2 linked regions of the Asticcacaulis excentricus CB 48 genome follow. The protein of the gene in region 1 interacts with the protein of each later gene in a pairwise test. Links are inferred from orthologs where the notes say so. Each region holds a gene or a part of one and is shown on either strand. Other genes may lie near its edges.

Region 1 (4,736 bases):
TATCGTGGCGTTCAGCGCCAGAAGATTGATCTGGCTAGTGATATTGCTGATCATCTCGACGATGCCGTCCATCTGCGCCGCCGCGACGGCCAGTTGCCGGGCGCTGTCGTCGGCTTCGTTGACGGACTGATTGGCCTGGTCCGCCGCTGCCTTCGTCTGTGACATGGTATCGGAAATCGATCGGCCCGTGGCCGCCATTTCCTCAACCGCCGCCGACAGGTCTTGTAGCGAGTGGGAAAGCTCCGTCGTCCGGTTGAGCGCTATGCGTCTGGCGGTAACGTCGGTGGCGTATTTCATGACCTTATAAGGCTTGCCATTGACATCGAGAATGGCGTTGTACGAGGCTTGAATATAGACGGTTTGCCCGCCCTTGGCCTGACGCTGAAACTCTGCAGAGACGAATTCGCCGTGCGCCAGTCTGGCCCAGAACTCGCTATAGGAGTCGCTGTTGGCGGTCGCCTCATCCACGAACATTCTGTGATGCTTACCGCGGATTTCGTCCAGCCCATAGCCCATGACCTTCAGGAAGTTGTCATTGGCGTTGAGGATGGTGCCGTCCAGATCAAATTCAATGACCGCCTGCGCACGCGAAATGGCTTCCACCTGGCTCAAAAGATCGGCGTCCTTCTGAGCCTGCCGGGTGATGTCAGAGGCGAACTTGACGACCTTCAGGGGCCGGCCGTCTATGCCCAGTACGGGGTTATAGGTCGCCTGGAGGATAACGTCACGTCCGTCCTTGTTGACGCGATTGAACTGCGAAGAGACGAACTCGCCCGCCAGTAGTCGCCGCCAGAAATCCGTATAGGCGGGACTTTTGGCGTCGCTATCGGTGACAAACATCCGGTGATGCCGCCCGACAATTTCATCCAGACGATAGCCCATCACCTTCAGGAAGGCGTCGTTGGCTGTAATCACCGTGCCATCAAGGGCAAACTCAATAACGGCCTGAGAGCGTGAAATGGCCGCGACCTTGCCTTCCAGATCGAGGTCGCGCAGCTTGCGAGCGGTCACGTCGGAGGCAATTTTGACAATCTTATAGGGCTGACCCGAACGGTCGAGAATGGGGTTATAAACCGCTTCCAGATACACGTTGCGGCCGTCTTTCGTCTGACGCCGGAACTCACCCTTTTGCGCGATCCCGTGTTTCAGGTCGGCCCAGAATTGCCGATAGGCTGGCTTTTGAACCTCGCCTGCATCGACGAAGGCCGAATGGTGCTTACCTACCAGTTCAGAAGCCGAGTAACCCATCAGGTTCAAAAAATTGGCGTTGGCGGAAAGCACGTGCCCGTCAAGGTCAAACTCTATAAGCCCATGACTGCGATCAATCGCCGTCAGCAGGTCCTGATTGAGGCCGTCCGCCTTACGTGACTTTTTTCCACCAAACACTGACCACATGGACAGTACTCCGCAACACAACAGATGACATTGTTACGGAAGGTTCTCAATAAGAGGTTAAGTGCGCTGGTTACCGCGCCATTGACGCCCTCGCCCGCGTAGGTGAGGCGCGGTTCGGGGCCGAGGGGGGGTCGAGCACCTCGGTCAGGGCCCGATGGACCTTGTCGCGCTGGGCTTTTGTCAGTTGCTTGCGCGTAAAGTGATCAACGACATAAAAGGCATCGACCGCGCGTTCGCCGTAACAGTCGATGTGGGCCGAGGCCGTATCGAGACGCGCACGCGCCAGCACGCTGGCCACATCGGCCAGAAGTCCCGGACGGTCTCGGCCGGACACCTCGATAATCGTCATTTGGGGGTTGGATTCATCGTCGAAGACCACGGTCGGTGCGATGGCAAAAGCCGCCGTGCGGTGGGCATTGATCGCCTTATGGATCAGGGGCGCCGCCGCTTCACCACCGACGGCCTTTTCCAACGCCTTTTCCATCTGGCGGATGCGGCCCGGATCGTCGTGGCCAAACGGCTTGCCCTGCGTGTCCTGCACGTAGAAGACGTCGAGCGCCTGAGCCGTGGTGGAGGTGAAGACCTGCGCCCCCACAACGTTGGCGCCCAGATTGGTAAAGCAGCGCGCCAGATCGGCAAACAGGCCCGGACGGTCCGGCCCCGTTATACAGAAGCAGGCAGCGTTGCGGGTCGTGTCGATAAAAGCCTGAGCCGAGGCCTTCCCTTCGGAAGCGCTCCACACCTGACGGGCGTGCTGGCGGATTTCGTCGGCGGAAAAGGCAAACAGATACGACTCTTCCATGGTCCCGAGCCAGGCGCGCATCTGGTCATCCCCAGTGCTCAAAGACTCGCGCAAGGCCGCGGCGCGCGCCTGAATCTCTTCGCGCACCTGGGTCACCGCGTCGCCTTCGCTGCCGCGACCACCACGGAAAGCGGCTTCGGTTGCGGCCTGAAGCTCACGCATCAACTGGCCTTTCCAACCGTTCCATACACCCGGCCCAACGGCGCGGATATCGGCGACGGTGAGTACCAGAAGCTGACGCAGACGTTCGGGCGTTTCGACGATGCGCGCAAAAGACGCCACAGTTTCCGGGTCCGACACATCGCGCTTTTGCGCGTAGTCGGACAAGACAAGGTGATGGCGCACCAGCCACGCCACCTGATCAATCTGCCACTTTTCAAGTCCCAGTCGCGCACAGGCGCGGCGCGCGGCAATTTCGCCCTCAATTTCCTGCCCCAGCTCGCCCCCCTTGCCCACATCGTGCAGCAGCATAGCGAGATAGAGGGTTTCCTTATTGGCCAGATTGGGGATCAGCGAGGTCGCCAGCGGGTGATCCTCACGGTGCTGCCCCAGTTCGATATCACGGATTATCCCAATGGCGCGCAGCGTGTGCTCATCAACTGTGTAGGTGTGGTACATGTTGAACTGGGTCTGGGCCACAATGTGCCCGAACTCAGGGATATAGCGTCCCAGAAGCCCCGTCTCGGTCATCAGAGACAAGGTGCGATAGGGGTTTTTACCGCGCACCAATATATCCAGAAAGACCTCGGCCACCGCCTTGTCGCGGCGAAGGGCGGCGTTGACCAGCTTGAGGTTACGCGCAACCGCCGTAAAGGCGTCCGGATGCAGGTCCATTTCCAGCCGGTCCGCCATGCGAAACAGCTTGAACATGGCGACCGGGGCCTTTTTGAAGACATCCGGGTTTTGCACACTCAGACGGCCTGAGTCGATAATCAAGCCCGGGTGTTCCGGCTTACTCAGCGACAAGAGCCCTGATTGAAAAAAGTGCGTCAGGCGTTGCAACGGCTTGGTCTGCTGCGCCTCCAGCTTGGTGCAGAAGATGCGGGTCAGCGCCCCAACCTCCTTGGCCACCAGGAAATAACGTCGCATGAAGCGCTCGACCGCCGGTTCACCATCGGCTTCCACATAGCCCATACGGCGGGCGATTTCCGGCTGAAGGTCAAAGCTCAGACGTTCTTCGGCCCGGCCCGCCGTCATGTGGATCAGAATGCGCACCTTCCACAGGAAGTCAAAGGCCTGCACAAACGCCGTGCGCTCTTTTTCAGTCAGCAGCGGGTCGAGGACGCCCCAGCCCCCCGCCGCCTGCGGTTTCTGGCTTTCGCGCAGCACCGGTGCGGGCGTGGCGCCCGCCAGGTATTTGGCGATCCAAAACAGCGTATGCAGGTCGCGTAAGCCGCCCTTACCCTCTTTGAGATTGGGCTCGACCACGTACCGCGTCGTTCCGGCCTTGGCGTGACGGAAATCGCGCTCCTCCAGCTTCGCCGTGACGAAATCAGACGCGCCGTGGCGCATGACATCGAGCGCCAGCTTTTCCTTCAGATACTGCACCAGCCCGCTATCACCGGCCAGCGGACGGTACTCGAGAAGCGCCGTCATGACCGTGTGGTCTTCGCGCGCCATCTTGAGGCTTTCATCGACCGTTCGCGAGGCGTGGCCAACCTTCAGGCCCAGATCCCACAGTGAATAGAGAATAAATTCGATAACGCTTTCGGAGTGCGGGGTTTCCTTCCACGCCCGCAAAAACAACAGGTCGAGATCCGAGTAGGGGGCCAGTTCGCCGCGGCCATAACCACCCACCGCCACCAGCGCCAGACGCTCACCTTCGGTCGGGTTGCGCGCGCGGTAAACGTGGGTCAGGGTGAAGTCCCAAAGGGCCGTGATGATTTCGTCGGCCAGTTTCGACAACTCACGCGCCGTCGATAGCCCCCCCCGGTGGTCCTCAACGCGTGACAACAGGCTTTCACGGGCCATATCCCACTCGCGCCTGAGGATGGCCACCGCCTTACGTCGCAGATCGGCCACGTCACCCGTCGAGTTCTCATAGGCCTCGGTCAGTTTGCGACGCAAAAGCGCGCCGTCAATGCTGTGGCTCAGCAGGGCGGGACTTGTCTTGGTCAGCATGAGAGCGGGTTCACCTGCGGGCGGCATTGACGTATCCCTGTATTACACCAGACCCCTTAAACGATAGATAACTTCAAGCGCCTCTCGGGGGCTGAGGTCATCCGGATTGATGCCTTTGACGGCCTTTTCCAATTCGGTTTCAGCAGGCTTTTGCACCGCAGCAACCGCGACCTGCGCCTGAACCGTGGCAAAGAGCGGCAGATCATCGAGTTTGAGCTGATGCGCCTTATCGGTCTCCAACCGCTCCAGTATGTCCTTGGCGCGAGCAACCACCACCGGCGGCATTCCGGCCAGGCGCGCCACCTGCACCCCGTAGGAGCGATCCGCCGCACCCCGTTTGGCCTCGTGCAGGAAGATCAGCTCACCGTTCCACTCACGCGCCGTCATGGAGATATTGTGGGTATGGGCGAGTAAGGAT
Region 2 (2,860 bases), on another replicon or contig:
CCTTCCCGGCCACGAGTTCGGTCGCCAAGGCGCTGGGGGCCGCACCTCTGGAGGCCGAAACCTCCAAAAACCTGGCGCTGGGCTTCGTCTTCCATAGCGGGCCGTTTGAACTGACACTCGACACCTACAAGATCGAGATCGAAGACCGCATCGTCCTGACCGAGAACCTGATCGGCAAGAGCGGCACGACCATTAGCAATCAGGGGGTCTATAACCTCTTGTCGCCTTATGGGGTGGACGCGGCCCGCTTTTTCATGAACGGCGTGGACACCACGACCAAGGGCATCGACCTCGTCGCACGTTATCGCCTGCCTTCCGAAGGCTTTGGCACCTACGATTTCAGCCTGGCTTATAACCACGGGGAGACGGATATCGACCGCTTCCCGGCCATCAACACGCTGTCGAGCCTGCCGTCACCCCCGGCCCTGTTCGCGCGCGTCAATCAGAACCTGTTGTCCAGTTCAACGCCGGAGGACAAGCTGAACGCGGCTATCGACTGGAAGCTGGGCAAGTGGTCAGCGGGCGTTTCGGCCGTCTCCTACAGTTCGGTCCTGGTCGCGCAGTCGAACACCGCCTTTGATTTTGAAACTGGCGACAAGACGGTGGTCAATGTGTCCGGCAACTACAAGTTCGACAACGGCGTCACCTGGGCCGTAGGCGTCGACAACATCGGCGACGTCTATCCCAAACAGACGCCACTGACGACGCTATCAGGCACGCTGACGCCAACCGCCAGCACCCAGTATAACGGCGGTGCGGCCTTCAGCGCCCGCTCACCGTTCGGCTTTAATGGGCGCTATCTCTACACCCGCATCACCAAGTCGTGGTGAGGGACAACTTTCTGACGTATGCTCACGCCCCGTCCTTCGCGGCGGGGCTCTCTCAGGCTTTAGACGCTTTTGTTGGGTGCGTTTCGTTTTAAACTTTACCTGATCCACGACTGCATTTAATTTCAAGCGCAATCATATCGGGTTGCGCTGCGCCTATAAGCGGACACCGAATAGGGGAAATCAGCTAACAGGCGTATTTTCCTTTTGAATTCGCTCCCGTCTGGGTCTAAAGGCAGGACGGGTGCGCTCACGCATCGTAATAAATCTTTACAGTCAAGTGAGCTGTTTCACCGGAATCTGGCTTGCATTCTGTCGCAATGCAAAAGATTTTCGCTGTTAACGGTCGTGATCAGGATTGCTCATGAAAAAGATCGAAGCTGTTATCAAACCTTTCAAGCTGGACGAAGTGAAGGAAGCCCTTCAGGAAATCGGCGTGCAGGGTATGACCGTTCTGGAAGCCAAGGGCTACGGCCGCCAGAAAGGACATTCCGAACTCTACAGGGGTGCGGAATATGTTGTTGATTTTCTGCCGAAGATCAAAATTGAACTCGTGGTTGCCGACGATCTGGCACCGGCCGCACTTGAGGCCATCCAGACCGCCGCACGCACGGGCAAGATTGGCGACGGCAAGATTTTTGTGAGCGACGTCATCGATGTCGTTCGCATCCGCACCGGGGAGTCCGGACCGCAAGCGGTCTGATCTTCTCCAAACTACCCAACCAAAAACCCAGGGCGTCAAAAAATGACCGCAGCAGACATTCTCAAGCTCATCAAGGAAAAGGACGTCAAGTACGTTGACGTTCGCTTCACCGACGTTCGCGGCAAGATGCAGCATGTGACCTTCGACATCGATCTCGTCGATGAAGACTTCCTCAATGACGGCACCATGTTCGACGGTTCGTCGATCGCCGGCTGGAAGGCCATCAACGAATCCGACATGAAGCTGCGCCCGGACCTGAAGACGGCCTATATCGATCCGTTCTATCAGCAGACCACCCTCTTCCTGTTCTGCGACGTTATCAATCCGGACACCAACGAGCCATATAACCGCGACCCGCGCTCGATCGCCAAAAAGGCGCTCGCCTACGTACAGTCGGCCGGTATCGGCGACACCGTCTATTTCGGTCCGGAAGCCGAATTCTTCCTGTTTGACGACGTCCGCTGGTCGATCGCGCCGAACAACACCGGCTTCTCCTTCGACTCTTCGGAACTGCCGATCAACTCAGCCAAGGAATACGCCGAAGGCAATATGGGTCACCGTCCGGGCCCGAAGGGCGGCTACTTCCCGGTCAACCCGGTGGACTCCTGTCAGGACCTGCGCGGCGAAATGCTCGCCGTCATGGGGGAACTGGGCATGGAACCGGAAAAGCACCACCACGAAGTGGCTCCGGCCCAACACGAGCTTGGCCTGAAATTCTCGGACATGCTCACCATGGCCGACCGTACCCAGCTCTACAAGTACGTCGTGCAGAACGTCGCCCACGCCTACGGCAAGACCGCGACCTTCATGCCGAAGCCGATGTTCGGTGACAACGGTTCGGGTATGCACGTGCACCAGTCGATCTGGAAGAACGGCAAGCCGCTGTTCGCCGGCGACAAGTATGCCGGTCTGTCGGACCTGTGCCTGTGGTACATCGGCGGCATCATCAAGCACGCCAAGGCCATCAACGCCTTCGCCAACCCGACGACCAACTCCTACAAGCGTCTGGTTCCGGGCTACGAAGCTCCGGTGAAGCTGGCCTATTCGTCGCGTAACCGTTCCGCCTCGATCCGCATTCCGTGGGTCTCCTCTCCGAAGGGCAAGCGTATCGAAGCGCGCTTCCCCGATCCGCTGGGCAACCCCTACCTGACGTTCACAGCGCTGCTGATGGCTGGTCTCGACGGTATCGAAAACCGTATCGATCCGGGCCCCGCGGCCGACAAAAACCTGTACGACCTGCCGCCGCAAGAGCAAAAGGCCGTTCCGGAAGTCTGCGGCAGCCTGCGTGAAGCCCTCGACAACCTCGACAAGGACCGCGCCTTCCTCAAGA

The links.
Region 2: the proteins of ASTEX_RS00155 (region 1) and ASTEX_RS13765 interact in binary tests that used the Escherichia coli proteins (3 or more experiments, as listed by UniProt). The link is inferred for Asticcacaulis excentricus CB 48 from one-to-one orthologs.

The regions. Positions count from the first base shown.
Region 1 is NC_014816.1:33,988-38,723, forward strand. Bases 1,266-4,736 are described here. They hold ASTEX_RS00155 ([protein-PII] uridylyltransferase), read right to left. Parts: upstream 4,346-4,736; coding sequence 1,466-4,345; downstream 1,266-1,465. Other genes in these bases: ASTEX_RS00150 (methyl-accepting chemotaxis protein), read right to left, coding at 1,266-1,395; mutS (DNA mismatch repair protein MutS), read right to left, coding at 4,361-4,736. Also shown: more of ASTEX_RS00150, read right to left, coding at 1-1,265.
Region 2 is NC_014817.1:449,300-452,159, reverse strand. It holds ASTEX_RS13765 (P-II family nitrogen regulator), read left to right. Parts: upstream 1-1,191; coding sequence 1,192-1,530; downstream 1,531-2,860. Other genes in the region: glnA (type I glutamate--ammonia ligase), read left to right, coding at 1,573-2,860; ASTEX_RS13770 (TonB-dependent receptor plug domain-containing protein), read left to right, coding at 1-830. UniProt on the Escherichia coli protein: P-II indirectly controls the transcription of the glutamine synthetase gene (glnA). P-II prevents NR-II-catalyzed conversion of NR-I to NR-I-phosphate, the transcriptional activator of GlnA. When P-II is uridylylated to P-II-UMP, these events are reversed.